Linked DNA regions of Granulicella sibirica. The main gene of each other region encodes a partner of the protein of the gene in region 2 in a complex. Links are inferred from orthologs where the notes say so. Each region holds a gene or a part of one and is shown on either strand. Other genes may lie near its edges.

Region 1 (14,506 bases), on a different replicon or contig from region 2:
CCTCAGCCGAGGTCGTTCCCGGCCTCTACGACGGACGCGGTCACCTCAATATGCCTGCAGCGCTTCGTGGCAGCCACGAGGTGTTGGTGCACCAGAACCTCATGGCCGACCAGGATGGCCTCACCCGCATACAGGATGACGACGATCTCCTCGACATGCGGCAGAAGAAGATGCTGGTGGCCTTACCGGTGAACGAAGGCCTCCGGATCGACGAGCGGCTTCCCGTGAACCGCAGATTCTGCAGGCCCTGGGTTGCGCAGTTTCTGCTCGCGGTGGGCCGGGCCCACTACGCACAGTTCCATGCGCCGCTTCAGATCAACTCGGCCGTGCGCACTGTTTCATTTCAGTTGAGGTTGATGCGGACGAATGGCAACGCGGCGCAGGCGGATGGGGAGGCAGCGTCACCCCATCTGACGGGGCAGGCAATTGATCTTGGGAAGAAGGGAATGTCGCAGGCGGAGATCGCCTGGATGCGCCTCTACCTCACGCCGCTTCTGGACGACGGGCGCATCGATGTCGAAGAGGAGTTTCAGCAGGCCTGTTTTCATCTCAGCGTCTACAAGCGGTATGCGCCCATGTCGGTAGCCCCGCCGCGAGTCATCGCAACGCACCGAACCGTTACGCCGGCCCTGGCGGCCACCCTCGAGTAGCCGCCAGAGCCACGCGCGTCATTACTGCTTGACGGCGATGGCGGAGATTTCGATCTTGGCGTCGCCGATCAGTCCGGCGACCTTGACCGTCGCACGGGCAGGCTTGGGGTCGGGCATAAGCTTCTTGTAGACAGCGTTCATAGCTGGCACATCGGCGAGGTCGGTTACGTAGACCGTGACGTTCACGATGTCCGTGACCTTGAAGCCGGCGTCTTCGACGATCTTCTTGATGATGTTGAGGGTGTTGGTCGTCTGCAGGGTGATGTCGGTCCCGGTCACCTTGCCATTCTCATCGGGGCCTTGCTGACCGGCGACGTAGAGGGTGTTGCCTGCGACGTAGGCGTTGCTGAAGGGCATGCCCTGCTTGAACCCGATAGCCTTGTTCTGCGCGGACGCTGAGGCCGAGGCGCAAAGGGCAATGAGGGCAGCGAGAAAGAGGCTTCGCTTCGCAAAGGCAACAGTGTGATTCTTCATCGTTCGTCTCCTGTGTTCTGATACATCTTCTCACTTCGAAGGAAGTGGAATTTCCGGGGTGGGGTGACATCAGCGTCGTCGGGTGCATCCGCATCCCTTACGTGAGCCTTCGTGCCGGCAAGCAGGCGGAGACCTGACGCTTCCGTGGTATTTTGCCCCATCATAATGTGTCGATAGTCTCTCCACCATGGAAATTCAGGAAGACGCCAAACAACAACTTGACCGCAGGATCCACGACCTCGAACGCGAGATCCGGAGACTCGAACCCATTGAACGCACCTGGTTTCAGCGTGTAGTCCAGGAGAAGCGCCACCAGCTCGTCCACATGCTCCACCAGCGCGAGCTGCTGGGCGATTAGCCCGAACCTACCAGCCGAACTGCTCTACTTTTTGGAGCAGTGCAATCTTCCGCTCCGCAGGCAGAAAGCTCGCCTCGACCGAGTTGGCCGCCAGCTCCCGCATCTGCTCCAGCGTGAACCCATACCGCTCGTACGCCAGGATGTACTCGCCCAGCAGGTTGCTCCCGAACATCGGCGGATCGTCCGAGTTCAGCGTCACCATCAGCCCGCGATCGAAGTACTCCTTCACCGGATGCGCGTCGAAGTCGGCGCAACACCCCGTCCGGATATTGCTCGTCACGTTCATCTCCAGCGGAATCTGCTTCTCGGCCAACACCTCCATCAGCTCCGGATCTTCCTTCGCCGTGAGTGCATGCCCAATCCGCTCCGCCCCGATATTGATCGCCGACCAGATACTAGCCGGCCCCGTTGACTCCCCCGCATGCGCCGTCAGCCGTAGCCCAGCCTCCCGAGCCTCTTCATAGAGCTCCCGAAAGAGATCCGCCCCACCTCGCGCCTCATCTCCGCCGATCCCGATCCCAACAATGCTCGGAAACTCCTTCCGCATGGCCGCCGCCGCCCGAAACACAACCGCCGCCTCCTCGACCCCGAAGTGCCGCACCGCATCGATCAGCCAGTAAACGGTCGTGCCAAACTCCGCCTCACCCCGCGTCCGCCCCCGCTCGATCGCCAACATCACGTCATCGACCGCAAGCCGCCCCTGCCGGTTCAGAATCCCGAACGAGATATACACCTCAGCATGCACCACACCCTGCGCCGCCAGCTCCCGAACCATGGTGTACGTCATGAACTCGTAGTCATCCGGGGTCCGCAGCCTCTCCGTCACTGCCTTGAAGGCCATCAGAAACCCATGAAAGTTGGCATAGCGATAAAGCTGTTGAGCCCCCGCGAGCGTCAACGGCTCCGCATCATGCCGCTCGCTCAGCGCAACCAGCGTCTCGGGCAGAATCGTGCCCTCAAGATGCAGATGCAGCTCCACTTTAGGAAGCTTGCGGAGCCATACCTCCGGCTCAAGCTCCAGCTCAGGTTTCGGAATCCGACGTGCCATCCCTATAGTTTACGCGCCCGGCCCGGGGTAGAACTCACTCCGCTTCCTGCTGTAAAGGAAGTAAACTCCCAGCCCGATCACCAGCCACGCAAAGAACCGCAGCCACGTAAGAATCGGCAGACCTGCCATCAGCAGCGTACAGAAGATGATGCTGAGCATCGGAATCACCGGCCCAAGCGGCACCCGGAACCCTCGCCGCCGCGCCGGCTCCCGATACCGCAACACCAGCACCCCCACCGACACCAGCACAAACGCAAACAGTGTTCCGATGTTCGATAGCTCCGCAAACGTCCCAACATCGAACAGCCCCGCCGGAATCGCCACCAGCACCGCCGCAAACCACGTAGCATTCGCCGGCGTCCGAAACCGCGGATGAATCACGCTGAACCAGTCCGGCAGCAGCCGGTCCCGCGACATCGCAAACCAAACCCGGGCCTGCCCCATCTGGAACACCAGCAGGGAAGAGATCATCCCAAGCAGCGCCCCGCACAGCACGCCAAGCCGAACCCAGTGCAGCTTGTGCCCACCCGGCAGCACCGATAGCTTCTTCAGCGCGTTCACCACCGGAGCCGCGTCGCCCACCATCGTGTCCCACTTCACAATGCCCGTCAGCACAATCGCCACCGCGCAGTACAAAATCGTGCAGATGATCAGCGTCGCCAGAATCCCGATGGGCACATCCCGTTGCGGCTGTTTACACTCTTCCGCCGCCGTCGAAACCGAATCGAACCCAATATACGTAAAGAAGATGATCGACCCACCGGTCAGCACGCCCGACCAGCCATTCGGAGAAAACGGGTGATAGTTCCCGGGATGAATGAACCCGATCCCAAAGAAGACAAACAGCAGGATCGCCACGATCTTCAACAACACCATGATGTTGTTGGTCCGCGCCGACTCCCGAATCCCCCGCACCAGCACAACTGAAAGCAGCATCACCACGAGAAATGCCGGAATATTGAAGCCCGAATGCCAGCCCGGCAGATAAATGTCCTTCCCGGCCAGATCCTGCAGACCCTGCGGCAGGTAAGCCGGCGATAGCCACTTCGGGCTCAGCCGCAGCCCAAGCCAGTCCATCAGATCGACAACATGCGCCGCGAACCCCACTGACACGCTCATATTCGAGAATGCATACTCGAGCACAAGATCCCACCCGATGATCCAAGCCACAAGCTCGCCCATCGTTGCGTAGGTGTACGTATAAGCCGACCCCGCAATCGGAATCATGGACGCCAGCTCCGCATAGCAGAGCCCCGTCAACGCACACACGATCGCCACCAGCACAAGCGACAACGCCAGCGCGGGCCCCGCTCCCGGCCGTCCAGCCAGTGCGGAGTGATGCAGAATGTAGTCCAGAACCGGGGTCTTCAGCACGCTCCCCGAAACCGCCCCTGAAGACATATCTCCAGAAATCGCCGTGCCGATGACAGTGAAGATCCCCGACCCGATTACCGCCCCGATGCCCAGAGCTGTCAAAGAGACCGGACCAAGCGTCTTGCGCAGCGCGTGTTCCGGCCGCTCAGACTCTCGAATCAGTTTGTCGATGGACTTCGTTGCGAAGATTTGCCGGGCCAGTGTGCTCGCTCCCTGAATCTTGAGGTCTTCCCGGTTGTGGGAAAGGCTATGGTTCGGGCGTTACGTGCTTCACACTTCGTGTCCCTGGTGCGGGTCTAGAGCAGGGCAGCTCCCGCCAAGGAGCCGCCCAAAAAGCTAGCGCTTGCTCTGACCGCGTGCAGCCTTCTTCAGCTTCTGCTTGTTTTCGCCACGAGCACCCGTACGCGGAGCCTTCGGGGCCGCCTTCTTGCGAGCCGCGCGCTTGATCTTCTTGCGTTCCTGGGTGTCGGTAATGCTCTTTGTATTCGCCATGAGTCGATGCCAATCTTTCTACATACAGAATGTCGGAGTTTTTGCCCGGCGCGCATTAGAGGATCTGGAGCTGGGCAAACTTCTCCACCAGCTTCTTCACGCCGTGCTGTTGAAATTGTACTGTAATCTTCGCGTCATCTCCGTCGCCCTCCCGCTGAATTACCATCCCCTCGCCATACTTCGGGTGTTTCACGCGAACCGCACGCTGCAAACCCGTCTTGCCCGTAGGCTCCGGAACCGCCAGCTTCGGCCTTGAGACCTTCTGCCCGCGCGCCGCAAAGAAGTTCGCGACGTTATCCAGCGATCCCGACCCGCCCGCCCGAGCCGCATACGAAGGCCGGCCATTCACCCCCGGAGCACCCGAAGGCCGCGCCCGTCCCCCACTCTGATCCTCGTCCTCATAGGAGTAGTGCCGCTCCCCATCCTCATATCCCGCCCGGACCCCATACCCGGACCCCGCCCTGTACGCAGGCCGCATCCCCGGACTCCCCAGATCCTCCACCAGCCTCGAAGGCACCTCTTCGAGAAACCGCGAAGCCACGCTCCCCTCAGGCATGTCGCTTCCATACCGCCGCCGATACCGCGCCCGCGTCATGATCAACGTATCCATCGCCCGCGTCATCCCCACGTAGCAGAGCCGCCGCTCCTCCTCCATCTGCGTCGGATCCACCAGCGTCCGCGAGTGCGGAAACAACCCCTCCTCCATGCCTGCCAGGAACACCAGAGGAAACTCGAGTCCCTTCGCCGCATGCAGCGTCATCAGCGTCACCCGCGCCTCGGCTGAGTACGAGTCCGCATCCGACACCAGCGCCGCGTGATCCAGAAACTCGTGCAGCGTCTCCCCGCGCTCCTGCGCGTCCTGCGCCGCATTCGCAAGTTCCTTCAGGTTCTCGATCCGCGAAAACGACTCCGGCGTAGCCTCTTCTTCAAGAGCCCGGAGGTACCCACTGCGATCGTTCAGAAACTTGATCAACTCCGGCAAGGTAGCCGCATCCCCAGGCTTCCTGAAAGCCGGACGCTCCTCCACCTTCGGCTCTTCCTGTGCAGCTTTTATCGCCGCAGCCTTCTCACGCTTCGTAGCCGCGGCACTCTTGAGCACCACCGGAGCAAACGGATTAAAGCCGGCCGCGATCCCATGCGCCGCATCCGAGTCCGAAGCATTCTCCGCCGCGATCGTCGAAATCTCCTCGCTCGGCCCAAAATCGAATCCAAAGTTGAAACTCGTATCGAACGAAGTATCCGCAGTCTCATCCGCTCCGGTCTCGCTCGGCCCAGCCTCATCGCCAAACCCGAACGAGACATCGGCATCTTCTACTTCAGCAGCATCCGAAGCCCCAACATCAGCAGCCAACTTCTCCGCGAACTCAGTCCCAAGCATCGCCTGCGCATCTTCAATCAGCCTTCGAAAACTAGCCAGCGCCATCAGCGCCCGTTGCGGCAGAAGCTTATCCTGGATCACCCGAGCAATCGCGTCCCACGTACTGATGCCGGTGGTGAGCGCAATCCTCTCCAGCACCTCCATCGTCGTCTTCCCAATGCCGCGAGCCGGCGAGTTGATCACGCGATTCAGCGCAATCGAATCGTTCGTGTTCTGCACCAGCTTCATGTAACTCAGGATGTCCTTGACCTCAGCCCGGTCATAGAACGAGAAGCCCCCAACCATGTGGTACTGAATCTGATATCGCCGAAGCGCCTCTTCCACGAGGCGCGACTGCGAGTTAGTCCGATATAACACCGCGCATCGCGGAGCCTCTTCCGACTCACCCGCCGTCTTCAAATACTTATTCACGCGGTCCGCAATAAACAGTGCTTCGTTTTCTCCATCCGGAGCCTCGTAGTACCCAATCAGCGACCCACCTTCACGCGAGGTCCAGAGGTTCTTCCCCTTCCTCTGCGTGTTCTGCGCAACCACGGCAGAGGCCCCTTCGAGAATGATCTGCGTCGACCGGTAGTTCTGCTCCAGCCGAATCGTCCGCGCAGCAGGGAAGTCCTTCTCGAAATCAAGAATGTTCTTGATATCCGCGCCGCGCCAGCTATAGATCGACTGATCCTCATCGCCGACCACGCACACATTCCCATGCGACCCAAGCAGCTTCATCAACTCGTACTGCGGCTTGTTCGTATCCTGGTACTCGTCGATCAAAAGATATCTGTAACGCCGGTTGTAACGATCTCTTACTTCGCTCGATGTCTTCAGCAGCCTTACCGTCTCAAGGAGTAAGTCGTCGAAGTCCAAAGCATTCGCCTTGAATAACTCCTTCCGGTAAATCTCGAAGATGTGCGCGATCTTCTCTTCCATCGGGTTAGTCGATGCAAGGAAGTACTCCTGCGGATCGATCATGTGGTTCTTCGCCCAGCTAATACGGCCAAGCGCGACCCGAGGCTTCAACTGCTTGTCATCGATCGCAAGCCTCTTCAACGCCTGCTTCACCACCGCCTGCTGATCTGTCTCGTCATAGATCGCGAACGTCTTCGTCAGCCCCACGCCATTGGTTCTTAGCGCCTCGATATCCCGCCGCAGCACCCTCACGCAAAAGCTGTGAAACGTAGCCAGCGTAGGCTTCGCCAGCGACGTATGCCCCATGATCTTGTCGACCCGCTCGGCCATCTCCTTCGCGGCCTTGTTCGTAAACGTCACCGCAAGAATCGAGTCCGCGGGAACCCCGCGCTCCTGGATCAGGTACGCGATTCGATGCGTGATCACGCGGGTTTTTCCACTGCCAGCACCCGCAAGCAGAAGCACCGGTCCATCGACGGACTGTATGCCATCCTGCTGCTGCGGATTCATTTTTTCAAGAAGGTGAGACGCCATGCCAACACTCCAGCCTCCATCTTAATCGTCCATTCACCGGACACCTAATCCATTCCACCCTGTACGAATCCGGACAACTTAATTCACAGAGTGTTCGATAAGAACCACGGAACCTTCTCACATTCACTGCGTATAACCAAGTGCGACGGTAAGGGTGGCCGGCACCTCTTCCCGATACGCAACATAGATCCAAACCGGAGAATCGCCATGATGACCAAATCGTTCAAAGCATCCGCCCTGAAGTCCGCCGTCGTCCTCGCCACTCTCGCCGTCACCCTCGCTCCGAGCGCTGCCTTCGCGTCGTCGCTCCACGTCACTCCGTCTGTCCACGCCTTCTTCGGCGATAAGGTCAAGACCATCCACTTCAACGTCCGCAACTCCTCCGGCGCACCTATCGAGCTCAAGGCCGGCGACCAGGTCATGACCGTAGCCGCGGGCCAGACCATGGAGCTCAAGCTTCCCAACGGCACCCGCGTCATCAACAACGTCAAGACCGACAAGCGTGAAGCCGGCGCCGTCATCTGCGAAGTCTCGAGCGCCCTTAACGACAGCACCGTCGTCCTCAACTAACAACCAACTCACCCCGGTCGCCTGCGGCAATGGACGACCCAACATGAGGCCAGCCGGGGGAGAGCGCCACCATCCGCTCTCCCCGACCTGCCCCTTCGCACCACTCTCACTCGACCCTGCGACAATAGGTGCAGTATGTCGATACAAAACATCGCCGTCTTCTGCGCCTCGGCCGAAGGCGCCCGCCCCATCTACCGCGAGCAGGCCGAAGCCTTCGGCCGCGCCCTCGCCGCCCGCAACATCGGCCTCATCTACGGCGGCGCAAAGGTTGGCCTCATGGGCGCTGTAGCCGAGGCCACCATCAACGCCGGAGGCCGCGTCGTAGGCGTGATTCCCGAAGTCCTCGTCGACCTCGAGGTCGCTCACGACGGCCTCTCCGAGCTCCATATCGTCGACACCATGCACACCCGCAAAGCGATGATGGGCGACCGCGCCGACGCCTTCGTCATTCTGCCCGGCGGCTTCGGCACCATGGAAGAGCTCTTCGAAGTCCTCGCCTGGCAAACCCTCAAGCTCCACGCCAAACCCATCCTCCTCCTCAACACCGACGGTTTCTACAACCCGCTCCTGGCCTTTCTCGACCACTGCGTCACCGAGCGCGTCCTCAAGCCTCACAACCGCGCCATCCTCCTCGTCGCCGACACCGTCGAAGACGCCCTCACCCAACTAGGTCTCTAGCTCACAAGACAACGCACAGCCGCCAGCCCGCGTCTCAATTGTAGCGAAGAAATGGCGAATCCAGCCGTCCGCGCAAGTGAGGAACCAACATGGCACACCGCGAAGTAGTGCTCGACCAACCCGTCATTGTGGACGAACAATCCGAAGCCCTCCGTCACGCCACCGAGCGCGCCGAGCAAGCCGAAGCCGAACTCGCCAAGCTCAAGCAAGGCGTAGCCGCCAGCCACCGTGAAAAGCCCGCCCCAACCGCGAAGCACGTAGGCATCGACGACGCAGCCCTCAAGAACCCACCGTCCCCGAGCACAGCCGGAGAAGCCACAGGCCAGGGTGGCGAATCAGAGCTCCGCAAAGACTCCATGATGGCCCACCTCCTCGACTCCCTCAACGAAGGCAAAGACATCGGCCACTACGGCCGCCTTGTCTTCGCGATGGTCGCCCGCCACTTCATGCCCCATGAAGAAGTCCTCGCCTACCTCACCAAGGATCGCGACTTCTCCGAAGAGCAAGCCACCCTCATGCTCAAACAGGTCGAAGGCCGCGACTACAACCCACCCAAGCGCGACCGCATCCTCGAGTGGCAGAGCGAGCAGGACTTCCCCATCCTCCCCAATCCCGAAGATCCTGATTGCGGCAACCTCTACCGCAACCTGAAATTCCCCGAAGCCATCTACGACCACATCGGCCACTACCAGGAACAAAAGCTCGAATCCAACGAGTAACTTTCGCCGTTGCTTTTCGAAAAAGCCCGGGTGCCCCACCCTCACCGACAGCTTCACCGTCGGTTAGGGTGGGAACGTAGGCCGCCCAACGGGGAGTCGTTGTCTTCCTATCTCACCCCAACCAGCCGCCCCGTCTCAATCCCCACCACGATCCCATCCCAAAGCGCAATCCTCGCCAGCAAAGCCTCTTCCGCGGCCTCACCCGCCTCCGTCCAGCGAACCTCATCTGACCCACACAACTCCGCGATCATCCGCAGCGCCATCGGTCCATGCTCATCCCCATCGACCTCGATATGCCGCTCCATGTACCACCGCAGCATCTCGAGCCGCCCGGACATAGCCTCATTCTGATCCCGAATGAAGCTCCGAAACATATCCGGAATCAAATCCTCCCGGCCAAACGTAAACGCCGCCGCCACTGCATGCAGCTTACCCGTCGCAATGCACCCAAACGTAGTCCGGACAAACTCCCGGGCCGCCGCCGGAATCCCATCCAGCAACTCCTCAACCGCAACCCCACGCCGCACGCCTGAGATAAACCCATCGATCGCCGCCGTCGAAGCCCCGCAAAGCCGCATCGCCGAGAGATAAATCTCGAAGTGGCTCGCCGGCCTCCCCGCATAGAGATCGCTCTCTTCCCCAAGCACAATCTCATTGATCAGCCTGCGCGAAACCGGAAACGTACTTGGCACCCATGGCACCTCAACGCAGGTCAACCCACGCTGCAGCGTCTTCAGCAGCGACATGAAGTCCCACACCGCGAACACATGCGCCTCCATAAACAGCCGCAGGTCTTCAATCGACCGAAAGGTCCGATAAAGCTTATGCTCCGCCAGTCGCACATAAAGCGGCTTCAGCCTCTCCGCAAGCTCCTGCAGCGCCACCGGCTGCGCATCGTTCCAACCCACCATCTCCATCCCTAAACCTCCGCTCCTTCCGGCAATCGCCGCAGATACTCCCACGAGTAGATGCCGCTCTCATGCCCATCGTTCCACTTGAACCGAAGCGCATACTTCCCGACAGCGTTCGCTTCCAGCGGACGAATCTTCTCCTTGAACATTGGAAGCAGCGTAGCCGGCTGCGCCTTTGGAATCCCCGGCTTCCTCCCATCCGCGTCTCTTGCCTCATGGCAAGTAGCACACGGACAAGCCTCTCGCAGCCACGCAAACGTCCACTTGCTCCTGTGCCCGTCCCGCCAGTCGATCTCGACGCCCGTCCCTTCCGTCTTCATCACCCTGACCTTCGCCGGAGTCACCGCATCCACAGGCAGCTTCACCTCGGGCTGAGCCTCCCGCTCCGCCTGCTCCTGGCTCACAATCCGAATTCCCTCATGACTCATCGCTCACGCTCCATCAACCCTTCCAGAAAAAGTACCCCGCGATCACACACCCGGTCGACACCACAATCGCCCGCAGCACATCCGGGTTTGTCCTCCGCGCGTACTTCGCGCCCACCCATCCGCCGCCCGCCGCAAACACCATCGAGATCAGGCAGTAGTGCCACAGCACCCGTCCGCTGATCACGAACGTCACGATCGCGCAGAAGTTTGAGAGGCAGGCCGCAAGAACCTTCAGCGAGTTCAGCACGTGCATCTCTTCCACGCCGAACAGCGCCAGGATCGTCATGATCAGGAACCCGCCGCCAGCGCCGAAATACCCGATGTAAAAGCAAACCGGAATCGTGCACAGGAACACCCACATCAACGGCAGCGGCCTCTCGCCCACATGATCCGGATGTGCCTTCGACCGCGACCGCAGCCACTTCGAAATCGGCCCGCTCACCCCGAAGATCAGCGCCCCGCCAAGCATCAGCCACGGGATCAGGTGCATGAACGTCACCTGCTTCGTCTTCAGCAGCGTAATCGCCCCACCCACCCCGCCAAGAATCGAAGCCACCGAGATCAGCGGCAGCAGATCCTTCCGCATATCCCCGCGGAGCGCCGCCAGGGAGGTCAACTGACCCGGCCAAAGCGCAACCGTATTCGTCGCATTCGCCTCGACCGGAGGTACCCCCATCGCGATCATCGCCGGAAACGAGATAAACGAGCCCCCACCCGCCATCGCGTTCATCACCCCGGCAAGAAACGAGGCAGCCACCAGCCAAACGAAGTTCCAGTGCGTACTTAATCCAGAAATCATTCTCTCTTCATTGTAGGCGACCCCGCACCAGGGGCCTCCACCGCCGCCCTGGCCCTCGATAACGTCGTTGCCCTTGTCTTTCTGGTTGTCATTCCCGAAGGGAATCTGCGTCTGCCGTTGCTTTTGCCCTTGTACTCTCCGCGTCCGCGCATCCCAGGTAAAGCCGGGTGCCCCATCTTCGCCGACAGTCTCATCGTCGGCTAAGGTGGGAAACCCAAACCGTCAAATCGCGGGCTGTTGCGTCCTCCGTCAAACCAACAACTCAGCCACCCTCACCCGGCATCACCGGAGTCGCCGCAATCAGCCTCTGCGTATAGGCATCCTTCGGCGCCGAACAGACCTGCTCGACATCTCCCATCTCTACCAGCCGTCCCCCCTGCATCACCGCCACCCGGTCACACAGATACCGCACCAGAGGCATCGAGTGCGAGATAAACAAATACGTCAACCCATGCGACGCCTGCAGATCCTTCAGCAGGTTGATCACCTGCGCCCCCACGCTCACGTCGAGCGCGCTCACCGGCTCATCCAGCACAAGAAACTTAGGCCGCAGCGCCAACGCCCGCGCGATATTGATCCTCTGTCTCTGCCCGCCGGAGAACTCATGCGGGTAACGCCGCAGCGCTCCCGCCTCCAGCCCCACCTGGCCGAGCAACTGGAGCACCCGCGCCTCAACACCGCAGTCCGGCTTCTCCCCATGAATCGCGAACGGCTCCGCCAGGATCTGCGACACCCGCATCCGAGGATTCAGCGCCGCATACGGATCCTGAAAGACGATCTGCATCTTCCGCCGCATCGCCCGCAACTCGCCTTTACGCGCACCGAGCACATCCTCCCCATCAAACCGCACCTCACCCGCTGTAGGCTCCACGAGCCTCAACAGCATCCGAGCCACCGTACTCTTCCCCGACCCCGACTCCCCCACCAGCCCAAGCGTCTCGCCCTTGCCAATCGAGAACGAAACTCCATCCACCACCCGGGCCACACCCGCCCCCCGCGGATACTCCTTCACCAAACCCCGCGCCTCCACCAGCAACCCCTCGGACATCTTCCCGGACATTTCCGGATGGTAGCAGTTGCGCTGCGCCCATCGCGGTGCCGTTGCCGTTGAACGGTCGCTCCCTTGCCCATGTGGTTGTCATTCCCAAAGGGAATCTGCCGCTGCCGTTGCTTCTCTGGTTGTCATTCCCGCAGGGAATCTGCGTTTGCCTTTGCCTTACCCGCCGCCCCACCCCCACTATCTTTCCCCTTTACCCACACAGAAGCATCTGCTCTACTCCCCCCATGGAGACCCCCGAAAGCCTCCTCACCCGTTGGCAGGCCGCCGGCCTCATCGACGACCCCACCGCGGCCCGCATCCGGGCTTACGAATCCGCCCATGCCCGTCCCGCCAACCGCCAGTGGCAGGTCCTCCTCGCTCTCATCCTTGGCTGTATCCTCCTCTCCGCCGGAGTCCTCCTCTTTGTCGCCGCCCACTGGGACGCGCTTTCGCCCACCTCCCGCCTCACCCTCGTCCTGTCGATGCTCGCCTTCTTCCACGGCATCGGCCTCCTTGTCCACCAGCGCTTCCCCGGCCTCGCCACCGCCATGCACGCCGTCGGCACCGTCTCCTGCGGCGCGGCCATCGCCCTCATCGGCCAGATCTTCAACATGCAGGAGCACTGGCCCGCCGCCATTCTCCTATGGGCTCTCTGCGCCGCCGCCGGATGGCTTCTCCTCCGCGACCAGTTCCAGCAGACCCTCACCCTCCTCCTCATTCCAGCCTGGATCGCCTGCGAGTGGGCCGACGGTGCCCAGAATTACACCGTCGCCAACACATACCTTGCCCGCGCCGGTCTCGTCCTCGCCATCGTCTACCTCGCCGCCTTCCTGCGCTCCCGCCGCCGCGCCGTCTTCGGCATTCTCTTCGCCGCCGGAGCCATTCTCGCCCCGGTCTCGATCGGCTTCCTCGCCGAAGAGGCCTGGAGGAACAACTCCTTCCTCTCACAAACCGGCTTCCTCCCCGTATCCGGCCAGATCCTGGCAGCCGCCCTCATCCTCGCCGTGATCGCCTGCGGCTGGCTGGCCGACCGTCGCAGCGCACCACCCGCGGCCATCGCAGCGGCGCTCGCCTACGCACTCCCCTGGGCTCAGGCGGTTCAAAACGGCGGCACGCTCGCCCATCCCTGGACCACATCCGAACCCAACCTCCTCGCTTACGCTCTCGTCGCCGCCTCCGCCGTCTTTCTCGTCTGGTGGGGCGTCCACATCCTCAGCCCGGCCCTGGTGAACTACGGCATTGTCGCCTTCGCCCTCACCGTCGCCTGGTTCTACTTCTCAAGCGTCATGGACAAGCTCAATCGCTCCCTCGGCCTCATCGTCCTCGGAGTCCTCTTTCTCGCCGGCGGATGGGCCCTCGAGCAGACCCGGCGTCGCCTGGTAAACGCCATGTCTATAAGCGCGACGCCCGAGGTGAACCCATGAAACCCCTCCGCGCCGCCGTCATCCTCACCCTCGTTCAGTTTCTTCTCGTCCTCAGCATCGCGGGCAAGTACCTCTACGAGCGCCACACCCGCCCACGCGTCTGGGTCCGCGCCGGAACCTGGGATCCCAACACCCCGCTCCGCGGCCGCTACCTCTCCCTTCAACTCCTCGCCGATGCCTGCGCTCTCCCCCGCGACCCCGCCCATCGCCGTCCAGGCTATCGATTCCCGGATGGACGCGTCGGCCCCGGCTTCTGGAGCTGGAACGCGTCCCTCGAATTCAACGACGGCAAGTACCAGGCCCGGCTCGCCGACCGCAGACCTGCCACCCAGCTCATTACCCTGTCGGAAGGCCAGCCCTGCGATCGTGTCCCCACCCACGTCACCGTACCCCTCTACATCCCAGACACCGCCAAAACCCCACTCCCCCTCAAGCCCGGCGAAGACCTATGGGTCGAAGTCACCGTCCCCAAAACCGGCCCACCCCGGCCCATCCAGTTAGCCCTGTCCACCCTCGGCCGCTTCACCACCATCCACTTCAACTAAGCCAACCCCGGCCTCAGCCGGTGAAACCCCGTAGCCTCCTGGTAAGCCCTCGCGAAAGACGCCACTCGCGCATCGCTATATAAAGCCCCAAGAAACGTAAGACTCACCGGAGTCCCCGGCCCACCAACATTCTCCGCCGCCCCATCCTCCGTCACCCTCGGCACAGGAGCATCCTCCCCTCGCAC
Region 2 (14,121 bases):
CATCTCCCCCATGGACGGCACCGTGCTCTCCCGTGACGTGGAGGTCGGCGACGCCGTCAGCTCCATCCTGGTCCTCGGCTCGACCGCTACCCTCGTCATGACTGTCGGTGACACCAGCCAGGTCTACGTTCAGGGCAAAGTCGACGAGGCCGGCATCGGCAAGATCTACCTCAACCAGCCGGCCCGCATCAAGGTGGAAAGCTTCCGTGACCACACCTTCCTCGGTCGCGTCACTCAGATCACGCCGCTCGGTGTGGAAAAGGACAACGTCACCACCTTCGACACTCGCATCTCCATCGAGAACCCCGGCGGCGAACTCAAGGCCAACATGACCGCGAACGCGGAAATCCTCCTTGAAGAACATAAGGGCGTCCTCACCGTCCCCGAGCAGGCTGTCCTCTACGATAAGGACCGCAAAGCCACCATCGAAGTCCCGGATCCCAACGAGAAAACCGGCCGCCGCAAGCTCCCCGTCATCGCCGGCCTCTCCAACGGCACCCGCACCGAGATCATCTCCGGCCTCAAGCAGGACGACCCCGTCGTCCTCCAGCAATAACAGCAGTAATCTGAAAAGCACGACGCATCCAACGAATCACACATCGAGGCCGCACGAAGGAGCATCATGAAAATCCAGACCATCGCCCTGACCCTAACCCTGGCCTCCACCAGCGCCTTCGCTGCAGACCGCAACTTCGACCGCACCGTCCCCACCGGCAACGCACCCAACGTCTCCGTATCCACCGGCTCCGGCTACGTTCACATCCATCCCGGCAACGACAACCAGGTCCACGTCACCGGCCACATCCACTCCAGCAATGGCGGCTGGTTTTCAAGTTCGAATGACATCGATCACCGTCTGCAAGAGATCGCCGACAACCCACCCATCCACCAGAACGGCAACGACCTCATCATCGGCGAGCGCCAGACCCGCGATCTCTTCCGCAACATCTCCATCGACTATGAGATCACCCTCCCCCGCAACTCCATCCTCAGCACCTTCACTGGCTCCGGCGACATTGAAACCCAGGACGTAGCCCAGAGCGTCCGCGCCGAAACCGGCTCCGGCTCCCTCCGCATCCGCGGCGTCCACGGCTCCGCCAGCCTCCACTCCGGTTCCGGCGACATCGAGCTCGAGCAGTCCGCCCAGGGCGACACGAAGCTTGAAACCGGCTCTGGCAGCATCCGCGCTCACGGTGTCAATGGCGGCCTCCAGGCCGAATCCGGCTCCGGCGACATCGAGATCTACGGCCGCCCCGCCACCGACTGGCGTCTCCAGACCGGCTCCGGCTCCATCCGCCTCACCCTCGGCAACGATGCCCGCTTCAACGTCAACGCCAGCACCGGCTCCGGAAGCATCCGCGTCCAGCAGTCGGTCAGCCAGATGGCGAACAATAACGGCCACCACCTGACCGCCTCCGTCAACGGCGGAGGCCCCAACCTACGCGCCAGCACCGGCTCCGGCGATATCGAAATCAAGTAACACCCGGTACCTTCCTCTCAGGATCCGATCAACTCTCGTATCCTGAGAGGAATGACTGTTACGGCCAATCCCCGCCTCCTGATCTTCGACCTCGATGGCACCCTGATCGACTCCCGTCAGGATCTCTGCAACTCGGTCAACGCCACCCTCGCTCACCTCGGCCGCTCCGCCCTCCCCGACGCCGTCATAGCCAGCTACATCGGCGACGGAGCTTCGATGCTCATCCGCCGCGCCCTCGGCGATCCGGATCAGGTAGAAGAATCTCATCTCAACCAGGCGATCTCCTTCTTTCTCGACTACTATCGCATCCACAAGCTCGACTTCACCTACGTCTACCCCGGCGTCCTCGAAGCCCTCGCATCGATCCGTGGCGCCCACCCCACGGTCCCCATGGCCGTCCTCACGAACAAGCCCGTCCACCCCTCGCGAGACATCTGCGCCCACTTCGGCCTCGATCGTTTCTTCTTCCAGAATTACGGCGGGAACTCCTTCCACACCAAGAAGCCCGACCCACACGGCATTCAAACCTTGATCGCCGAAGCCAACGCTTTAGCCCCCAATGCCGAACCCATCACCCCGGCGCAGACTGTTATGATCGGCGACTCGGACGTCGACATTCTCACCGCCCGCAATGCCGGCGCTCGCTCCCTTGGCTGCACCTTCGGACTCTCGCCACACGCCCTGGCCGCCGCTCAACCTGAAGCAACAGTCGATTCACCCACCGAGTGGCCCGCCACCCTCTTCGCCTAGGCAGTCGCTGTCTTCAGCAGGCGCATCGGCTGCCGTCGCCAGTACGTGAGCGACCGCCACGCCCACTCCATCGGCCCGTACTGAAAGTACTGCAGCCAAAGTGTACTCCACGTCAGGTTCAACGCCCACACACCAAGTACTACGAAGTAAAGCTGGTAGTACTCCAGTCTCGAATACCACTTCAACGGACTCCAGACGAACAGGATCTGGCAGCACGTACTCGTCAGCAGGTAGTTACTCAGCGCCATCTGCCCAACCGCCGCGATCCGCCGCGTCAGCCATCCCATCGCGCCAGACTTAACCACTAGGAGCACGAGAGCCGCAGTCCCAAGCGTCCCACCTGCACGACCGATGTCGTACGGCAGAAAGAGCCCATACTCTGTCTCGAAGAGATCGAAGTGGCTCTTCCACGCAATCCAACACCCCGCAAATACGAGCGGCCATGCGATCCCAAGCCCGACAACCGCGAACGTCACATACGTCTTCGTCTTCAGCTTGGCCGTCAGGAAGCCATTCCGAAACATCCCCATTCCAAGCAGCATGAACCCAAGCACATCACCAAACCCGAGATAGTAATCCCGCGTCTGCGTATCGAATACCTCTCTCGCCTTGTACCTCTGCTCCGACAGGTATCCTCCCCAGACCCGTCTCTCATCCTTCAGCAACTTTTCTTTCGGCGGCCGCACTGAGTCATGCCAGTTATGCCAGGCTGTGATCGCCTCGGCCTGATCCGGTGTCAGCCCTTTCCCGGCTCGGTAAGCCGCATCCGCTTGCTGCGCTCTCTTTTCGAGAAGCCGCGCATCGACGATTCGTCCAGACCCGATGATCCCGTTCACCAGGAGCACGATCGCTGCCGTCCAGATCAGCGTCTTCGCCTTGAGCTTTCGGCAGGGATAAAGAAACAGGAGCGCCGTCATCCCGTAGAAATAAAGAATGTCCCCATCCCAGATGAGGTAAGCGTGCAGCACGCCGAAGACGACCAGCCACATGTTCCGCCTGAGGTAGATATCTGCCACGCGATCCCCGCCGCCACGTGCCTCCGCCCGCGAAGTCAACAGGATCACCCCCGCCCCGAACAGCATGGAGAACAACCCACGCATCTTTCCTTCCGCGAGCACCCAGCGCAGGAACCAGATGATCGTGTTCACGCGCCAATGTGGTCCATCGAACACAGGCAGTGCAGTGGAAACTGGGATTGTGTAAGCCCAGCCGGGAAGACCGAAACTCGTAATGTTCATCACGAGGATGCCCATGAGAGCGAAGCCCCGGAGGACATCCATGCTGCTGATGCGCTCCTGCTGCGTCACTGGCCGAAGCGTATCGACGTGAGGCGGACCCGCAAGCTCTTCCTCGGCACCTAACCCGACCACCCTTCGGTCGAACTCGAGGCTACTTTCACTTTCAGCTACAGCCAATGCCATCTCCATCCGTCAACCCCAGCGAAACAGTGTTCAAACAATCGGGCCCAGATCCTGGAAAGTGCAACATAGGTGCCTTTGGAGATCGCATCGTTCTCGTATCGTTCGGTCGCACATCACATATCAACGGTCAATCCCGTCACGGAAACATAGCACCTCTTCGCCATCTCAGCTAAATAAAAATTCCTTGGTCCTAAGTTCTCTTACCGTGTCTCTTAACTTGGCTGCCTTCTCAAACTCGAACTTCTTAGCCGCCTCGCGCATATCCGATTCCAGCTTCGAGATGTAAGCATCTAATTCAGCTTGGGTTGAGAATTCCGGCATACCTTCCGCCTCATCCGTCAGGTCGGCATAGTCCGCCTTGAGGATCCCCGCAAGCCCCATCTCAAGTGGACGAATGATCGAGGCAGGTGTAATCCCATTCTCTTCGTTGTACGCAATCTGCTTCTCTCGCCGACGGTCCGTCTCGTTGATCGCCCGCTGCATCGAGTCCGTCATCTTGTCCGCATAGAGAATCGCCCGGCCCTCGACATGACGCGCTGCACGGCCGATCGTCTGAATCAACGATCCCTGGGAGCGCAGGAAGCCTTCCTTATCCGCATCTAGAATCGCGACAAGCGAAACCTCAGGCAGATCTAGCCCCTCGCGCAACAGGTTGATCCCGATCAGCACGTCGTACTCACCCTTTCGCAGGTCACGAAGCAGCTTGATTCTCTCAAGCGTCTCGATCTCTGAGTGCATATATCTGCAGCGCACTCCAACTTCGGTGTAATAATTCGCGAGATCTTCGGACATTCTCTTGGTCAATGTGGTTACCAATACGCGCTGATCTTTGCTCGTGCGATCCCTTATCTCGGCAAGCAGGTCATCGATCTGTCCCTTAACCGGACGTATCTCTACCTGTGGATCGATCAACCCGGTAGGCCGGATAATCTGCTCAACGACAACACCCGCTGACTTAGTCAGCTCATACGGACCAGGTGTAGCCGAGACATAGATAATCTGCCCCGTTCTTCCTTCAAACTCCTCAAAACGAAGGGGTCTATTGTCCATCGCGCTCGGCAGCCTAAACCCATAATCGACTAAGTTCTGCTTACGGCTTCTATCTCCATGCCACATGCCATGTAACTGTGGAACCGTCACGTGCGACTCGTCGATGAACAAGAGAAAGTCCCGTGGAAAGTAGTCAAGCAACGTCGGCGGCGGCTCTCCCGCAAGCCGTCCGGAGAAGTGCCGGGAGTAATTCTCAATCCCATGGCAGTAACCAACCGACTTGATCATCTCGAGGTCATACCGGGTCCTCTGATGGATCCTCTGGCTCTCAACAAGCCTTCCCTGCCCCTCGAGTTCCTTCTCCCACCACTCCATCTCGGCCAGGATCGAATCGCTCGCCGTCTTCTTCCTCTCCGGCTGCACCACGTAGTGCGACTTCGGGTAGATCGGCAGACGCGAGTACTTCTGCTTCACCGTCCCGAACAGCGGATCGATCTGCGACAGCGAGTCGATCTCATCCCCGAACAGCTCGATCCGGTAAGCGGACTCGTCATACGTCGGATACACCTCGATGATGTCGCCACGCACCCGAAACGTCCCGCGCCGAAAGTCCACATCATTCCGTTCGTAAAGAATCTCGACCAGCCGCCGCGTAATATCTTCCCGCTTGATCTTCTGCCCACGCTCCAGCAGGAGGAGCATGCCGTAGTAAGCCTCCGGCGACCCTAGACCATAAATACAGCTCACCGAGCTGACAATGATCGCGTCCCGCCGTTCGAACAGGCTGCGCGTAGCCGAGAGCCTCAGCTTATCCAGCTCTTCATTGATCGTCGCTTCCTTCTCAATGAAGAGATCGCCCGAAGGGATGTAAGCTTCCGGCTGGTAGTAGTCGTAGTACGAGACGAAGTACTCCACCGCGTTGTTCGGAAAGAATGTCTTGAACTCGTGATAAAGCTGCGCCGCCAGCGTCTTGTTGTGCGCCAGGATCAGCGCCGGACGGTTCAACTCCTCGATAATCTTCGCCATGGTGAACGTCTTGCCCGAGCCCGTTACCCCGAGGAGCACCTGTTCCTTCTCCCCTGCATTGATCCCCGAAACCAGTTCCCCGATCGCCCGCGGCTGATCGCCCTGCGGTTTGTACGTGGTCGTTAGCTGAAAGTCCATCCTTATAGGATAGTTTATTCACGGAGGAAACAAGCGATGAGTGCAGGAACCCAACTCTGGCTGATGCGTCACGGCGAAACCGAGTGGAGTCTCAGCGGCGCCCACACCAGCCGGACCGACATCCCCCTGACCGAGAACGGACGCGAGAAGGCCAAGGAACTCGGAGCCTTCCTCAGAGACACCAAGTTCGTCGCCGTCTTCACCAGCCCCATGGCCCGCGCCAAGGAGACCTGCCGCATCGCCGGCCTCATCGAAAACGCCCACGTCGACGAGGGCCTCATGGAATGGGACTACGGCGTCTACGAAGGCAAGAGCACGCCCGAGATTCGAAAAACCGAGCCCGATTTCTCCATCTGGACAGCCCACATCACGGACGGAGAGCCTGTCGACCACGTGGGCGAGCGCGCCGACGGCGTCATCGCCCGCGCCCTCGAGGCCGCAGGAACCGCCGGAGGCGGCAATGTCGCCCTCTTCGCCCACGGACACATCCTTCGCATCCTTGCCGCCCGCTGGATCGGCCTTTCCGCCGGCGGAGGCGAGTTCCTCGGCCTCGGAACCGGAAGCGTCAGCGTTCTCGGATACGAGCGCACCACCCGCGTCATCCAGCACTGGAACCGCGGCTTCGGCGGCTAACCCGAATCCCCCTACCTCCGCGGCTTCTTACCCCGTTCCCACGGCCGCGGAGTCACAGGGTCATCCTGCCACTTCACCCGCCGCCCCACCAGGAACATCCCCAGCCCGAACAGAAACATCACCGCGCCCCACGTCATGTTGAGGTTCACCCCGAGCGACTTCCCATAAATCTCGCTCCCGCGCGTGAAAAGCCCGTAGAGCCCCATGATCCCGCCCGTCAGCAGGAAGAGCAGCCCAAGCGGAATCCGTATATCCAGTCCCATCCCAATCTCCTAAGCGAACACCAGGTTGAGCGCCGCAAGCAGCGCCAGCACCCCGATGCCGAGCGTTACCGGCTTCTCATACCACTCCAGATGCCCCTCGACCGGCCTCGGTGTCAGCGAATAAACCAGCCCAACCAGCTCCGACTCTGGCCTCGGCTCCGTCACCAGGCTCACCGCAATCGTCACGATCATGTTCACCGAAAAGGCAAAGATAGCCGTCCAGAAGTTCTGCGCCATATCACTCGGGTAGATATGCACCAGGTGCAGCCACGCTCCATGCAAACCCGGCGCATCCTCCACAGGTAGCGTCAACCCATGGTGGGCCAGGGCCGCAGCAGTCCCCGCCAGCAACCCGGCAAACGCCCCGTGCCCCGTCGTCCTCTTCCAGAACATCCCCAGCAGAAACGTGGCAAATAGCGGCGCATTCACCAGTGAAAAGATCAACTGCAGCGCATCCATGATGTTATTGAAGCTCGTTGCCGCATAGGCCGCTCCAATCGACAGCACAATGCCCCCGATGGTCGCCATCCGTCCCATCCACAGGTAGTGCGCATCCGTCCCTCGCTTGTTGATGTATGACTGATAAATGTCGTAAGTCCAGACCGTATTGAACGCCGTGACATTCCCCGCCATCCCCGACATGAAGCTGGCAAGTAAAGCCGTCAATCCAAGCCCCAGGATCCCCGTAGGAAAGTAGTGCAGCAGCATCGCCGGAATCGCCAGGTCGTAGTTATAGATCGGCTGCCCTTTCCCATCGACCACCGGCTTCCCGCTCACCGGATCCATCTTCTCCGGAATCAGCCCCAGGTAGTGCTTCTCCGGCACCGCCCCCGCATCCACTCCCGCCGTCATCGGCGAAGTTGTCTCATGCAGCCCCGGCGTCGCATGCGACGTCACCGTCACCGCGATCAGCCCCGGCAAAATCACGAGAAATGGAAAGAACATTTTAGGAATCGCCGCAATCAGCGGAACCCGTCGCGCCGACTCTTCCGAATCCGCAGCCATCGCCCGCTGCACCACCAGGAAGTCCGTGCACCAGTATCCGAAGCTCAGGACAAACCCGAGCCCCATCACCATGCTCACCCACTCCACCCCAAGCGAGTTCGTCGAAGCATGCCGCATCCCCCGCCACGAGTGCGTCATCGTCGCCGGAAGCTTCTGTTGAATCCCATGCCACCCACCCACGTTCCGCAGCCCGATCCAAACCAATGGCGCAAACCCTGCCACGATCAAGAAGAACTGCAGAACCTCGTTATAGATCGCGCTCGTCAACCCGCCCAGGAAGATGTACGCCAGCACGATCACCGCCGACAGCACAACAGACACATGGAAGATGTATTTATCCGGCATCAACCCATGAAAGAGCCCAAGCGTCTGGATCAGCAGCGCCATCGCATACATGGAGATGCCCGAGCTGAACACCGTCATCACCGCAAACGAGAACGCATTCACCGCCCGCGTCTTTTCATCGAATCGCATTCTTAGGAACTCAGGCACCGACCGCGCCTTCGAACCGTAATAAAACGGCATCATGAAGATCCCGACGAACACCATCGCCGGAACCGCGCCGATCCAGTAAAAGTGGCTCGTGATGATCCCGTACTTCGCCCCCGACGCGCCCATCCCGATGACTTCCTGCGCCCCCAGGTTCGCCGACAGGAACGCAAGCCCACACACCCACGCCGGAATCGACCGGCCCGCGAGAAAAAAGTCGTGGCTGGTCCTCATATAGCGTTTCAGGGCAAAACCAATTCCCAAAACGAACACGAAGTACACCAGCATGATCAGCCAATCGATAAAGCCAAGATTCACGTCTGCCTGCTAAATCATAGAGTTACGAGAGCACTGCGGCTCCCATCCTGCGAGTGAGACTACTTGAGTTGACCCAGCCAGTCCAGAACGAACCAACCATCCACTGTGCGTTCCGGACAAGCAGCCAGAAAGCACCTTTCTGCATCAGAGTTACAAAGCCGAACTTTAGGTGTATTCCTTCCGCAGTCGCGGCACTCGAACCAGAGATGTGAAAGGCACGATGAGCGCAGCCGTACTGCTAATTGATGACAACGCCATTCAGGCCGCCACGCGGCAGACCATTCTGAAGCGGGCTGACTACTTTGTCATCGCTGCCCTGAACCCAGTCCGGGCGCTCGAGCAATTTCAGCGAAACGAATTCCCCGAGGAGATCCGCCTCGTGATCACTGACCACATCATGCCGGGCATGAGCGGTGCCGAGTTCGTCCGTGAACTTCGCAAGAGCCATCCCGACCTGCCTGTGTTGGTCATCAGCGGTCTCGAGGAAGCGGAAGATGCCTACGAAGGCCTCAACATCACCTTCCGCCTCAAGCCTCTTGTTCCCGATCTCCTCCTCGCCACCGTGCATGACCTCCTCAAAAAAAACTAGGCTCCATCTGTGCGGTAAGCAGCGGAACATTGCCCTTTATCTCTCTCGTTGAGAGAATAGGGTGCGAGTGAACCCATGCCAACGCATCCCATGCCGGAGTTCGGCAGCTTTTCTCTCCTTCTTGCTCTTACTCTGAGCGTCTACACCCTCGCCGCTGGCGCCCTGGCCCTGCGACGCCCGTCTCTCGCCACAGGCGACCAGACCTCAAGCCGCCTAGGCGAAACCGCGCGCCGCGCCGGGATCAGCACCTTCGTCGTGATGACCTGCGCCGCCTTCGCTCTCGCCTGGGCCGCCTTCACAAACGACTTCTCTGTCTCCTACATCCTCGCCCACACCAACCGAGACCTGCACCCGGCCTATAAGTTCTCCGCCCTCTGGTCCGGTCAGGAAGGCTCCTTGCTCCTCTGGGCCTGGCTCCTCAGCGCCTACGGCTTCGTCCTTCGCATCCGTCATCGCGTCGACGTCCGCCTCTCCGCCTATGCCTCAACCATCCTCTCCGGCGTCCAGGTCTTCTTCCTTCTCCTCCTGAACTTCGCCGCACCACCCTTCGCTATTCAGCCCGGCCCCTTGGCCCAGGACGGCCACGGCCTCAATCCCCTTCTCCAGTACCCCGAGATGGTCATCCATCCGCCGATGCTCTATCTCGGCTACGTCGGCTTCTCGGTTCCCTTCGCCTTCGCCCTCGGCGCATTGATGATGCGCTACCCCGGCGAAAAGTGGATCCACATCACCCGCCGCTGGACCATGGTCACCTGGCTCTTCCTCACCTGCGGTATCTTCCTCGGAGCCCACTGGGCCTACTCCGTCCTCGGCTGGGGAGGCTACTGGGGCTGGGACCCCGTCGAAAACGCCTCCCTCATGCCCTGGCTCACCGGAACCGCCTTCCTGCACTCCGTCATGATGCAGGAGAAGCGCGGCATGATGAAGAACTGGAACGTCTGGCTCATCTTCTCGACCTTCCTCCTCACCATCCTCGGAACCCTCCTCACCCGCTCCGGTCTAGTCAGTTCTGTCCACGCCTTCGCCCAGTCCTCCATCGGCGAGTGGTTCTACGGCTTCATCCTGATCGTCCTAGCCGTCTGCCTCTTCACCTTCTTCAAGAACCGCGACCATCTCGTCAGCGAGAACCGCCTCGAATCCCTCGTCTCCCGCGAGTCCAGCTTCCTCTTCAACAACCTCATCCTCCTCGTCGCCTGCTTCACCGTCCTCTGGGGAACCCTCTTCCCTGTTCTCTCCGAGTACGTTAAGGGTGAAAAAGCAACCGTCGGCGCGCCCTTCTATAACCGCGTCAACATCCCCATCGGTCTATTCCTTCTCTTCCTCACCGGTCTCGGCCCCCTGCTCGCTTGGCGTTCGACCTCTATCCGCGCAATCCGCCGCAACTTCGTCCTCCCCGGCATCGCCATGGCCGTCACCCTCGTCGGCCTCATGATCGCCGGCATCCGCCCCTGGAACGATGGCGACGACATGCACGCGACGATCTTCTCGCTCATGGCCTTCACCCTCAGCGCCGGTGTCGTCACCGCCATCTCGTCCGAGTTCCTCCGCGGCATGGCCGTGGTCCGCACCCAGACCGGCAAGAACCTCTTCGCCTCAGCCGTAACCCTTACCCATCGCAACACCCGTCGTTACGGCGGCTATCTCGTCCACTTCGGCATCGTGGTCATGTTCATCGGGATCGCCGGCGGAGCCTTCAACCAGTCGAAGGAGCAGGAGATGGGCTTTGGCGACACCATGCTCATCGGTCCTTACCGCATTGTCTGCCAGAGCTTCACCCAGGATTCGAACCCCAACTACGACACCGAGTTCGCCATCCTCGACGCCTACAAAGGCAAGTCCCACATCACCCGCCTCAACCCCGAGAAGCGTTTCTACAACGCCAGCCAGACCTACGCGACGATGGTGGCCAACCACTCCACCCTCGAAAATGACCTCTACGTCATCTACGAGGGCAAGAACCCCGACACCGACAAGCCCATCATCAAGGTCTTCATCAACCCCCTCATCGCCTGGATCTGGATCGGCGTCGCCATCGTAGTCGCCGGAACCTTCCTCGCCCTCGTCCCCGCCCTCAAGCCCGGTGCCACCCGCACCCGCCAAGTCCCTGAGTCCCAAACCCCCGAGGTCCTCCATGCTTAGTACGTCCGCTGGAGCTCGCCTCACAGCCCTGCTCGCCAACGCCAAGCCGTTCGTCTCAAGCGACAAGCCGTCAGAACGCGGCACTTTGGTTGTCATTCCCGAAGGGAATCTGCGTCTTCCGTTGCGGTTGTCGTTGCCTGTTCTCACCAAACGTCGCTGGACCAGTGTCGCCGTTTTGCTGACCCTGACCATAGCCCTCCTCGGAGCAGCCGCCACCCCGGAAGCCCGCTTTAACAAACTCGGCCACGAGATGATCTGCACCTGCGGCTGCACCCAGATCCTACTCGAGTGCAATCACGTGGGCTGCCCCGTCTCCCCGGTGATGATCGACGAGCTCCACACCCAGCTCAACCCCGGCGGCCCTGACAACCTGATCCTCAACTGGTTCGCCGCAAAATACGGGGCCACCGTTCTCGCCGCCCCCATGCGCGGAGGCTTCGACGACGTAGCCTGGATCACCCCCCTCGCCGTCTTCTTCTTCGCCACGGTCGGCGTCGCCTTCCTCATCCGCGTCTGGAAGCTTCGCGGCGGAACTCCCGCTACCCCCGCCGGGACCCAGCCACTCAACGACGCCCTCCGCGCCCAGATTCGCCGGGAGACTGAATACTAATGGGCATCATCGCCGGCATCATCCTCACCCTCCTCCTCTTCGCCTTCATCTTCTGGCCCGACAAGAACCCCTTCCGTCAGGCCGACAAGACTCGCCTCGACTACCTCCGCGAGCGCAAAGACGTCATCTACGAGAACCTCCGCGACCTGAACTTCGAGTACCTCGCCGGTAAATACCCCGAACAGGACTACGCTGAGCAGCGCGCCTCTCTCGAAGACGAAGCCGCCCGCGTCATCGCCGAGATGGACCACCTCTCGACCCGCCTCCCCGTCCGCGCCTAAAACCCCATCGAGCCCTTCTGTCATCCCCGAGGGGATTCTCTGTCGGCACTTGCCTTACTCCGCTTCCCGACCACAAAACAGGGGTGCCCCATCTTCGCCGACAGTCTCATCGTCGGCTAAGGTGGGAACGCAAGCAGCCAAACATCCGCACCCTTGAAGCTGTCCTCCTGGTGTCATTCCCGAAGCGCGTCCCCCAAAAAATACACTTGCCCCGTCACCCGCGCCCTTATACTCTGGCCGCGGCCAAATAGGCCGGAAAGACAATACGCTGAGCCCGGCTGATTTTTGAAGAGGATTCGGAAACCAAACCTGCCTTCGCGAGAGTCTTTCGCAAGTCCAATCCAAAAGGAGAACGACAATGGCAGATCCGAAAGTACCGGCAGAAGACCCGACAACCTCACCCGAAGAGATCGAACTCACCGACGAAGAACTCAGCAAGGTCGCCGGCGGCAGGACGAGCGACCCATGTGAGGGCGGGCAGTTCCACTCGAAGTAAACGAAGCGACTTCTCCAACCTGTGCGCGGCGAGTGGTTGCGCGGAACCTGAGAATCCTCGCCACCCTCCCGCGACCATCCTTTGCAAAGGGAAGGCTCATGAAACTCTACGACTGGACTCAGGTCGAAGAAGAGCAGGTGAATCCACTGGCCACACGCCAGATGATCCACAGCGACACCATGACCGTTATCCGTCGCCGTCTTCTCAAAGGCTCCGTCAGCGGCCTCCACCGGCATCTCGACGAGCAGATCAGCATGATCGAGCATGGGAGCATCCTCTTCCTCGTCGAAGACAGTCCCCAGGCAGTCCACGCGGGACAAACCTTCATTATTCCCTCGAACGCCCTCCACTCCGTCGAAGCCCTCGAGGATTCGATCGTTCTCGATCTCTTCGCCGCCCCCCAGCCTGTTACGACATCACCGGCGAAAGTCTGATCCGCCTTGCAGTAAAATCAGGCGTGCGCCTCTTACCCTCAATAGCCCTCCTCTGCCTCACCACCTCTGCGTTTGCCGCCTCCACCCTCTCCGGCGTCGTCACCAACAAGACGACCAACAAGCCCTCGCCCGGCGACGAAGTCACCCTCATCCGTCTCCAGCAGGGCATGCAGGAAGCCGCTCACACCAAGACCGATGCCAAGGGCCAGTTCAAGCTCGACGTAGCCGACGACGGCGTCCATCTCGTCCGCGTCACCCACGATAAGGCCAATTACTTCCGCCCCGTCCAGCCCGGGGCCGACTCTGTCGAGGTCGAGGTCTACAACGCCGCCGCCAAGGTTGAAGGCGTAACCGGCGAGGCCGACGTCCTACGCATCCAGTCCGACCCCGGCGGCTCCGGCCTCCGCATCGTAGAAAACTTCTTCGTCAAGAACGACTCCACCCCCCCGCGCACCCAGTTCAGCGACCGCCCCTTCGAGTTCTACCTCCCCGCCGGAGCCGTCGTGCAGGGCTCAGCCGCCCTCGGCCCCGGAGGCATGCCCGTCCAGGCCGCCCCCGTCCCCCTCGGCGACACCCCCAACCACTACGCCTTCGTCTTCCCCGTCCGCCCCGGCGAGACCCGCTTTCAGATCACCTACAGCCTCCCCTACTCCGGCTCCTTCCAGTTCTCGCCGAGGCCCACCCTCCCCACCGACACCGTCGCCATCATGATGCCCAAGAGCATGTCCTTCAAGGGCGGCACCCCCAATCCCTACACCGCCGTCACCGAGGAGACCGAGGCCCAGACCTACGTCGCCCGCAACGTCCAGCCCTCGCAGCCCCTTGAGTTCACCATCTCCGGCACCGGCCAGCTCCCTCGCGACACTGCCGCCGCGACCCCCGGAGCCAACGGTGGCGCAGCCGAACCCGGCAGCGCAGCCGCCAACGCCGCCCAGAGCGGAAACACCACCGCCACCGACACCCGCCCCGGCGGCGGCCTCGGCGTTCCCGTCGACCCCGAAGGCACCAACGATCCCTGGGCCAAGTACAAGTGGTGGATCCTCGGAGGCCTAGCCCTTC

What was found.
Region 1: the proteins of uvrB (region 2) and GRAN_RS06120 are in contact, whole or in part, in a crystal structure (PDB 7EGT), measured with the Thermus thermophilus proteins. The link is inferred for Granulicella sibirica from one-to-one orthologs. Residues at the interface, in WP_096411307.1 of Thermus thermophilus: Glu23, Leu25, Arg26, Asp27, Gly28, Glu29, Arg30, Phe31, Arg55, Glu326, Asp327, Phe328, Glu379, Ser382, Gln383, His398, Gly400, Arg401; in WP_096412145.1 of Thermus thermophilus: His654, Arg656, Phe657, Gln666, Asp668, Glu669, Lys680, Arg681, Leu682, Ser683, Lys685, Tyr686, Ala687.

Annotation. Positions count from the first base shown.
Region 1 is NZ_RDSM01000001.1:1,453,711-1,468,216, reverse strand. What follows is about bases 4,252-7,586. They hold GRAN_RS06120 (UvrD-helicase domain-containing protein), read right to left. Parts: upstream 7,209-7,586; coding sequence 4,452-7,208; downstream 4,252-4,451. Other genes in these bases: GRAN_RS06115 (hypothetical protein), read left to right, coding at 7,416-7,586; GRAN_RS25765 (hypothetical protein), read right to left, coding at 4,252-4,396. Also shown: GRAN_RS06140 (DUF5715 family protein), read left to right, coding at 1-650; GRAN_RS06135 (RidA family protein), read right to left, coding at 672-1,124; GRAN_RS25405 (hypothetical protein), read left to right, coding at 1,312-1,482; add (adenosine deaminase), read right to left, coding at 1,490-2,530; GRAN_RS06125 (amino acid permease), read right to left, coding at 2,540-4,066; more of GRAN_RS25765, read right to left, coding at 4,241-4,251; more of GRAN_RS06115, read left to right, coding at 7,587-7,778; GRAN_RS06110 (LOG family protein), read left to right, coding at 7,914-8,456; GRAN_RS25840 (hypothetical protein), read left to right, coding at 8,546-9,175; GRAN_RS06100 (DUF3050 domain-containing protein), read right to left, coding at 9,283-10,092; GRAN_RS06095 (DUF971 domain-containing protein), read right to left, coding at 10,095-10,514; GRAN_RS06090 (sulfite exporter TauE/SafE family protein), read right to left, coding at 10,528-11,313; GRAN_RS06085 (ATP-binding cassette domain-containing protein), read right to left, coding at 11,576-12,361; GRAN_RS06080 (DUF2157 domain-containing protein), read left to right, coding at 12,598-13,776; GRAN_RS06075 (hypothetical protein), read left to right, coding at 13,773-14,321; GRAN_RS06070 (amidase), read right to left, coding at 14,318-14,506. UniProt on the Escherichia coli protein: A helicase with DNA-dependent ATPase activity. Unwinds DNA duplexes with 3'-5' polarity. Translocates on single-stranded DNA with 3'-5' polarity. Initiates unwinding more efficiently from a nicked substrate than double-stranded DNA.
Region 2 is NZ_RDSM01000002.1:1,325,037-1,339,157, forward strand. The notes cover bases 3,312-6,261. They hold uvrB (excinuclease ABC subunit UvrB), read right to left. Parts: upstream 5,806-6,261; coding sequence 3,817-5,805; downstream 3,312-3,816. Other genes in these bases: GRAN_RS16470 (DUF418 domain-containing protein), read right to left, coding at 3,312-3,645; GRAN_RS16480 (histidine phosphatase family protein), read left to right, coding at 5,842-6,261. Also shown: GRAN_RS16455 (efflux RND transporter periplasmic adaptor subunit), read left to right, coding at 1-556; GRAN_RS16460 (DUF4097 family beta strand repeat-containing protein), read left to right, coding at 623-1,480; GRAN_RS16465 (HAD family hydrolase), read left to right, coding at 1,532-2,230; more of GRAN_RS16470, read right to left, coding at 2,227-3,311; more of GRAN_RS16480, read left to right, coding at 6,262-6,438; GRAN_RS16485 (hypothetical protein), read right to left, coding at 6,450-6,701; GRAN_RS16490 (sodium:solute symporter family protein), read right to left, coding at 6,711-8,513; GRAN_RS16495 (response regulator), read left to right, coding at 8,734-9,102; GRAN_RS16500 (heme lyase CcmF/NrfE family subunit), read left to right, coding at 9,178-11,241; GRAN_RS16505 (cytochrome c-type biogenesis protein), read left to right, coding at 11,234-11,851; GRAN_RS16510 (hypothetical protein), read left to right, coding at 11,851-12,132; GRAN_RS25545 (hypothetical protein), read left to right, coding at 12,491-12,628; GRAN_RS16515 (cupin domain-containing protein), read left to right, coding at 12,727-13,062; GRAN_RS16520 (peptidase associated/transthyretin-like domain-containing protein), read left to right, coding at 13,086-14,121. UniProt on the Escherichia coli protein: The UvrABC repair system catalyzes the recognition and processing of DNA lesions. A damage recognition complex composed of 2 UvrA and 2 UvrB subunits scans DNA for abnormalities.